2 regions of the Thioalkalivibrio sp. ALE30 genome follow, and region 2 is predicted to be linked to the other one. Evidence: predicted binding sites of a transcription regulator. Region 2 holds the regulator's gene; the other holds the start of a gene.

Region 1 (3,961 bases), on a different contig from region 2:
TGGGTTGACGGAGTCAGAGTCCGTAGTCCTACCGCTAGACGATCCCCCAGTAAACCGGATCGCGTGCGTCCCGCAGAAACTCGAGGCGAATTTTAACGCTTCGAGTACTGGGTTGCACGACGGGCCTTGCGCAGGCCGATCTTCTTCCGCTCCACCTCGCGGGCATCGCGGGTCAGATGACCACCACGACGCAGCGGCGAGCGCAGCTCTTCGTTGTACTGCACCAGGGCGCGGGCAATGCCCAGGCGGATCGCACCGGCCTGGCCGTTACCACCACCGCCCTCGACGGTTGCGATCACGTCGAAGTTTTCGGTGGACTCGGTCGCCTCCAGCGGCTGGCGCACGACCATGCGCGAGGTCTGGCGGCCGAAGAACTCGTCCAGCGGCTTCTGGTTAACCGTGATGTTGCCCGTACCCGGGCGCAGGAAGACGCGCGCAGCGGCGGTCTTGCGGCGGCCGGTGCCGTAATACTGATTGGTAGCCATTCGGATCGATTCCCTTGCTGATTCTGGCGGCTCAGACTTCGAGCGGCTGCGGCTGCTGGGCCGTATGCCGGTGTTCGGTGCCGGCGTAGACCTTGAGCTTCTTGAACATGGCCCGGCCAAGCGGGTTGCGCGGCAGCATGCCCTTCACGGCAAGCTCCAGCACCTTCTCCGGATGACGCTCGATCATCTGGGTGAAGTTGGCTTCCTTGATGCCACCCGGATAACCGGTGTGGTGGAAGTACTTCTTGTCCATGGCCTTGTTGCCGGAGACGCGAATCTTCTCCGCGTTGATCACGACGATGTAGTCGCCGGTATCGACATGCGGCGTGTACACGGGCTTGTGCTTCCCGCGCAGACGGCGTGCGATCTCCGTGGCGAGTCGGCCGAGGGTCTTGCCGTCGGCGTCGACGAGAAACCAGTCGCGTTCGACTTCGGCCGGCTTGGCGCTGATGGTACTCATGATGTTCGATGCTCCGAGGTCGGGGCGATTCAGAAAGCGCGCAAGAATAACGCTTCCCTTCACCCGATTCAAGCAAAAGGGACAATTCGCGAGACGGGCCACGCTCGACGTCCACCGGAGGCGAGGTGGCGGGCCGGGGCCTGCGCGAGCGCCCTCCGCACATAATAAAGGGGCCGCCCCGAAGGGCGGCCCCCCTTTCAGGCCCCGGGCGCAAGGCCCGGGGCGGCACGCAACCCGTTTACAGCTGGGCTTCGGCGCGCTCCTGCACTTCCTGCATCAGCTCGGGGTCGTTCTGCAGGGCCATGGCGACTTCGTTGTATTCCTCGACGCTCATGCCCGCATCTTCCACGGCGCTGACCATTTCGTCCTGCGCTTCCTGCTGCATGGACTGCGCCTCGGTCTCGTCCTCGGCGTTCTGCAGGCGGTCGGCGAAGTCCTCGCGCACTTCCTGCACCGCGACAAAGGCGGTCACGAAGGTGTCGATGTCCCCTTCGCTCAGGTCCACCTCGGGGGCTTCCTGCATCGGGGCACCGCCCTGGGCCGCGCCACCCTGGGCGCCACCCTGCGGCGGCTGGCCGCCCTGGGCACCGCCACCGGCGCCGGCACCGCCTTCCTGGGCCGGGGGCTGGCCACCCTGGGCGCCGCCCATGTCGCCACCGCCGGCGCCGCCTTCGGCACCACCATACTGCGCGGAGGCCGCGCCACCCACGGCAAACAGGGAGGTCAGGGCCATTGCGAGGATCGTCTTGCGCATATTCATCATGTTGCTCCTTATTCCTTTGGTTCGATCGGATCTTGCGGCCGACCGGGACCCGCCTAAAGCGGAACCCCCGTCCAGCCGCACCGCAACCGTGTGAGGAGGAATGAGCCCGTGCGGGCTGCGCTTCCCCGATTGCTGCCTGAGGAGGAGCAGGCATCGTGCCAACAATGGGAACCGGGACGATATTGATTAATAATCAGATGCTTAGCGATAGTTCGGCCGGCGGAGCCGCCGCCGGCTGCGGGTTTGCGTCCGAGTCATAATGACACATGGGTCAGCTCGACCCGGGTCAGGATGTCACGACGGGTCGGATTCACCGAGCTTGCGGTAGAGCGTCTTGCGTCCGATGCCGAGGATACGCGCGGCCCGCTGCTTGTTGCCGTCCACGTGCTCCAGGACCCGCTGAATGTAGTCGCGCTCGCGCTCTTCCAGCGTCGGCCATTGGGTGTCGTCGCCGACTCCCGCTACGGGTAACACCTCTGCGCCGGCACCACCGGCGGCCACACCCGCATCTTCGCCGCCGATCGCGAACACGCGTTCCGGCAGGTCCCGGGTCTCGATCACCTCGCCCGTGGCCAGGGTGGCGGCGCGCTCGATGAGGCTGGCCAGTTCGCGTACGTTCCCGGGGAAGGGGTAGCGCACCAGCGCGCGCAGGGCCTCCGGGCTCAGACGCCGCTCGGGCAGGCCTCGGGCCAGGGCTTGCTGGCGCAGGAACTGCAGGGCCAGGTACTCGACATCGTCACCGCGTTCTCGCAGCGGCGGGATCTCGATGCGGAAGGTCTCCAGGCGATAGTAGAGATCCTCGCGGAAACGGCCGTCGGCCATGTGCGCCTGCAGGTCCTGGTGGGTGGCCGCGACGATACGCACATCCGTCTCGATCTCCTCGTTGGCGCCCACCGGGCGCACCCGTCCGTCCTGCAGCAGGCGCAGCAGCTTGCTTTGCATCGCCACCGGCATCTCGGCGATCTCGTCCAGGAACAGGGTTCCCCCATGTGCCTCGGTGAACAATCCTCGACGGGCACCCTTGGCCCCACTGAAGGCACCCGCAACATGCCCCAGCAGCTCCGACTCCAGCAGGGCCTCGGGGATGCCGGCGCAGTTGAGCGCGACGAACGGCCCGTGCGCCCGGTCACTTTCCGCGTGCAGCGCCCGCGCCACGAGTTCCTTGCCGGTCCCGGACTCGCCGGTAATCAGGACGCTGCCGTCGGCGGCCGCGATCCGCCGGATCAGGTCGAACATCTGCAGCATGGCCGGACTGTGTCCCTGCATGCCATGAAACCCGTCGGCCCGGGCGAGCACCTCGCGATAGCGCCGCACCTCGTCCTTCAGGCGACGCGCCTCGGTTACCCGGTCCGCAGCCAGGCGCAGATGATCGAGGTCCACCGGCTTGGTCAGAAAGTCGTCCGCCCCCGCCTTCAGCGCGGCCACGGCCTGGTCGATGGTCCCGAAGCCCGTCAGCATGATGAAGCCCGGCGCCGGCACCCGGGCGCGCGCGTCCTCGAGCACCTGAAACCCGTCGGCGCCCGGCAGACGCAGGTCACTGACCACCAGACTGAAGGCCTGCTGTGCCAGTGCCCGCGCGGCGTCCTCGGCGCTGCCTACCGCGGTGACCGCGTAGCCGGCCTCGGCCAGCTCCTCGTGCAGCAATTCGCGATGTCCGCGGTCGTCTTCGACGACAAGGACCGATTCCGGGGGCGCGGCGGGTGTTTGTGGCGCGGCGCTCATAGGCGCGTCTCCTGCGGTTCGTCAGTGGCCAGCGGCAGATGCACGACAAAGCGGGTCTCCCCGGGCACGCTGCGATCCAGCGCGACCGTGCCGCGATGATCTTCCAGTGCCACCTGGACAACAGCCAGCCCCAGTCCGGTTCCCTCGCCCGTGGGTTTGGTGGTGAAGAAGGGCTCGAACAGGCGCGCCGCCTGTTCGTCGTCGATCCCGCGCCCGGCGGTCGGACCGTCATCGGCCACCACCAGGGTTACCCGGTCGGCCTCCGCCCGCCAGTGGACCCGCACCTCACCGGCGGCCGCCTGGGCCGCGTTCTCCAGCAGGTTCTCCAGCGCCTGTCCGAGGCGCAGACGATCGGCCGCGACGACCAGCGCCTCCCCGTCCACCTGGAACCGGATCGCGTCGGGCGCGTGCCGCGCGCGCACCCGCTCGACCAGGTCGCCGACCAGTTGCGCGAGGTCCAGGGGGCGTTCCTGCAGGGGATTGCGACGGGCAAAGTCCAGCAACTGCCGCACGATGGTCTCCACCCGCTCG
Region 2 (3,961 bases):
CCGAGGTCACCCCGCCCGAGGGCGAGGTGACCCTGCAGATCGACGGATTCACGCTGCACGCCACCGGCGACGACGGTGAGCGGACCCACCGGCTGCAGGGCACCCGACTGCGCGAATTCGGCCGCGACGGGCCGCAGTGGGTGGATGACCCGGAACTCGACCTGTTCGCCGATGGCGGTATCGAATGGCGCTGGACCGCCCCGGCGGCCCTGCACCGCCCGGCTGACGAAACCCTGGACCTGGTCGGCCCCACCCACGGCGTACAACCAGCCCGCGGCGAACGCGTGCAGACGGTCATCGACTCGCGGGATATACGCATCGCCACAGACACCATGGTCGCCACCTCGGACGCCCTCTCCACCCTGAACCAGCCCGGGCTGTTCCAGCGTGGCACCGGACTGCGCGTGGACTCGCGAGCGGATACCATAGAGCTGTTCCATGACGTGTACTCGCTCTACAGCGAGGCGAGCGAGGAGGACCCCGCGCATGACCCCGATCCCGAATAGCCGCCGCCTGCCGGGCCTGCTTGCGGCGGCCGGCCTCCTCTCCGCCCTGCTGGCGACGCCGGCCCTGGGCCAGCAGGGATCGGGACCCTCGCTGCCGGTGGAGATCACCGCCGACCACGCGGAGATGGACGAACGCCAGGGCCTGGGCACCTACACCGGGGACGTGATCGTGATCCGCGGCGACATGACGCTGGAGGCCGACACGGTCTACGTGCGTACCCGGGATCGTCGCCCCTACGAGATGGAGGCCCACGGCGAGCCAGCCCGCCTGGAGTCCCCCGACCCCGAGACCGGCGAGATGCGCATCGCCACCGCGCTGCGCATCGACTACCTGCTGAACGAGGACCGCATGATCCTCACCGACCAGGCCCATGTGATCACCGCCAGCGAAGAGGCGCGCGGCAAGCGCATCACCTACGACCTGACCACCGACGTGATCGAGGCCGAACGCGGCGAGGGCGACAGCGAACGCGTACGCATCACCATCCAGCCACGCGACGACGAATGAACGCATTCGCCACCAGCCCGGCGCCAGCACCCGCCGAGGCCCGTGATCGCCTGATCGGGCGCGAACTGACCAAGCGCTACGGCCAGCGCACCGTGCTCGACCAGGTGGATGTCGACCTCGCACCCGGTGAAGTGGTCGGCCTGCTGGGTCCCAACGGCGCCGGCAAGACCACCTGCTTCTACAGCCTGGTCGGGCTGATCCGCCCTAACGCCGGGCGCATCACCCTGGGCGGGCACGACATCACCCGCGCGCCCATCCACGTGCGCGCCCGCGCCGGTCTCGGCTACCTGCCCCAGGAGGCCTCGATCTTTCGCCGCCTGAGCGTGTGGGACAACCTGCAGGCCGTGCTGGAGCTGCGCCCCGGCCTGGACCGCCACGAACGCCGGCGTATCGGCGACGCGCTGATCGAGGAGTTTCAGCTCGAGACCGTGCGCCACAGCCCCGGGATCGCGCTGTCCGGCGGCGAACGCCGGCGCGCCGAGATCGCGCGCGCCCTGGCCGGTGACCCGCAATTCATCTGCCTGGACGAGCCCTTTGCCGGGGTGGACCCGATCTCGGTGGGCGATATCCAGGATGTAATTCGCCACCTTGCAGCGCGCGGCATCGGGGTTCTGATCTCCGATCACAACGTGCGCGAAACCCTCGGGATCTGCCACAGGGCCTATATTCTGAGCGAGGGGCGCCTGCTGGCCGCCGGGACACCCGACGAGCTACTGGCCGATCCCCAGGTGCGCCGGGTCTATCTCGGCGAGAATTTCCGCCTGTGATGCCGGCACGCGCACAACCCGCGCCGGTGCACAAACCAGAGGCACGATTTAAGATCGCTCTTATGGTCACCCGCGACCCGCATAGCCAATGCTGAAACCCGGCCTGAATCTTCAGCTGGGTCAGACGCTCACCATGACCCCGCAACTGCAGCAGGCCATTCGCCTGTTGCAGCTGTCCACGCTCGAACTACAGGTGGAGATCCAGCAGGCGCTGGAGAGCAACCCCATGCTCGAACAGGTGGAGGACGAGGACGACATGGGCGGGGCCGAGCGCCTGGACGCGGAGGGCGAGGTGGTGGAAGGCGACCGCATGGAGGCCACCACCACCAGCGATGACGTGATTCCCGAGGAGCTCACCACCGACAGCCGCTGGGACGACATCTACGAACCGCCGCCCGCCCCCAAGGGCGTGGATGACCGCGACCCGCTGGAAAACACCAGCGACGACGACGGCGAGGGCCTGCAGGACCACCTGCTGTGGCAGCTGCACCTGAGCCACCTGACTCCGCGCGACCAGCGCATCGGCGCAGCCCTGATCGACGCGATCAGCCCCGACGGGTATCTCGAAGGCGACCTCGAGACGCTGGCCGAGACCATCAGCCGCGGCGAGGAAGAACCCGTCGGCGTGGACGAGGTCGAGGCAGTCCTGCACTGGATCCAGCAGTGCGACCCGCTGGGCGTGGGCGCGCGCGATCTGCGCGAATGCCTGGAGATCCAGCTGCGCGAACTGGCCCCGGACGCCCCCGCCCGCGAGGCCGCCCGGGCGATCCTGGAACACGGCATGGACAGCCTGGGCAAGCGCGATTACAAAGCCCTGCAACGCCAGTCGGGTGTGCGCGACCCGGACGAACTGGCGCGTGCCCTGGACTTGATCCGCACCCTGAACCCGCGGCCGGGCGCGCAGATCAGTGCCGCCACCTCCGAATACGTGGTGCCCGATGTCTACGTGCGCCACACCCCGGAGGGCTGGCGCGTGGAGCTGAACCCGGAGATCGCGCCACGCATCCGTATCAACGACCTCTACGCCGGCATGGTGCGCCAGGTATCGGATGCCCGCGACAGTGCCTTCATGCGCGACCAGCTGCAGGAGGCGCGCTGGTTCCTGAAGAGCCTGCACAGCCGCAACGACACCCTGCTGCGCGTCGCCGAGGCGATTGTCCATCGCCAGCAAGGCTTCCTGGAACATGGCGAGGTCGCGATGCAGCCACTGATCCTGCGCGATATCGCCGAGATCCTGGAGATGCACGAATCGACCATCTCCCGGGTGACCACCCAGAAATACATGCACACCCCGCGCGGAGTCTTCGAGTTCAAGTATTTCTTCTCCAGCCACGTCGGCACCAACGACGGTGGCGAGTGTTCCGCCACCGCCATCCGTGCCATGATTCGCGAATTGATCGACGACGAACCCGCGAACAAGCCGCTCAGCGATGCCCGGCTCGCCCAGATCCTGGCGGACCGGGGCATCAATGTGGCGCGTCGCACCGTGGCCAAGTACCGCGAGGCGATGCACATCCCTTCATCCAGCGAACGCCGGCAGATGGCCTCCATGCCCACCGGCCACAAGTAACCAAGGAGTCCCGACCATGCAGATCAACCTGACCGGCCACCATGTGGACCTCACCGACGCCCTGCGCGACTACGTCAACGAGAAGTTCGCGAAGCTGGAGCGCCACTTCGACAAGGTCATCGACGTGCACGTCGTGCTGACCCACGAGAAGACCCAGAACCAGTTCAACAAGGCCGAGGCGAATCTCCAGGTCAGCGGCAATCACATCCACGCCGAGGCCTCCCACGAGGACATGTACGCCGCCATCGACGCGCTGATCGACAAGGTCGACCGCCAGCTGATCAAGCACAAGGAAAAGGTCAAGGATCATCACCGGGCCGAGGGCGCCCAGCGCAACCGCGAGCAGGCCTCCTGACCCATGTCCATTGCCGAGCTGATCACCGCCGAGCGCATCCGCCTGGAGCCGGAATGCTCCAGTCAGAAGCGGGCCCTGGAGGCCCTGTCGGAACTCCTCGCCGGCGGCGGTGATGCCGGCGGACCGGGCAGCACCGCGATCTTCGAGGCCCTGTCCGCGCGCGAAAAGCTGGGCTCCACCGGCCTGGGCCATGGGGTTGCGATCCCCCATGGCCGCCTGGCCGATCTCGAGGCTCCGCGCGTGGCCGTCCTGCGC

The links. Region 2 encodes sigma-54, which starts transcription at its own class of promoters, with help from an activator protein. Its sites were predicted from a motif close to TGGCANGNTNCNTGCTT; they were not measured.
Region 1: the regulator sigma-54 is predicted to act here: its motif matches at 1,853-1,869, upstream of D107_RS0111745 (DUF4168 domain-containing protein).

The regions. Positions count from the first base shown of each region.
Region 1 covers NZ_KB898176.1:7,627-11,587, reverse strand. The annotation lists tRNA gene D107_RS0111760 (tRNA-Gln) at 1-49, opposite strand, end outside; gene rpsI (30S ribosomal protein S9) at 93-485, opposite strand; gene rplM (50S ribosomal protein L13) at 517-945, opposite strand; gene D107_RS0111745 (DUF4168 domain-containing protein) at 1,184-1,705, opposite strand; gene D107_RS0111740 (sigma-54 dependent transcriptional regulator) at 2,003-3,430, opposite strand; gene D107_RS0111735 (ATP-binding protein) at 3,427-3,961, opposite strand, start outside.
Region 2 covers NZ_KB898174.1:46,505-50,465, forward strand. The annotation lists gene lptC (LPS export ABC transporter periplasmic protein LptC) at 1-506, shown strand, start outside; gene lptA (lipopolysaccharide transport periplasmic protein LptA) at 487-1,014, shown strand; gene lptB (LPS export ABC transporter ATP-binding protein) at 1,011-1,781, shown strand; gene D107_RS0110520 (RNA polymerase factor sigma-54) at 1,870-3,351, shown strand; gene hpf (ribosome hibernation-promoting factor, HPF/YfiA family) at 3,368-3,706, shown strand; gene D107_RS0110530 (PTS sugar transporter subunit IIA) at 3,710-3,961, shown strand, end outside.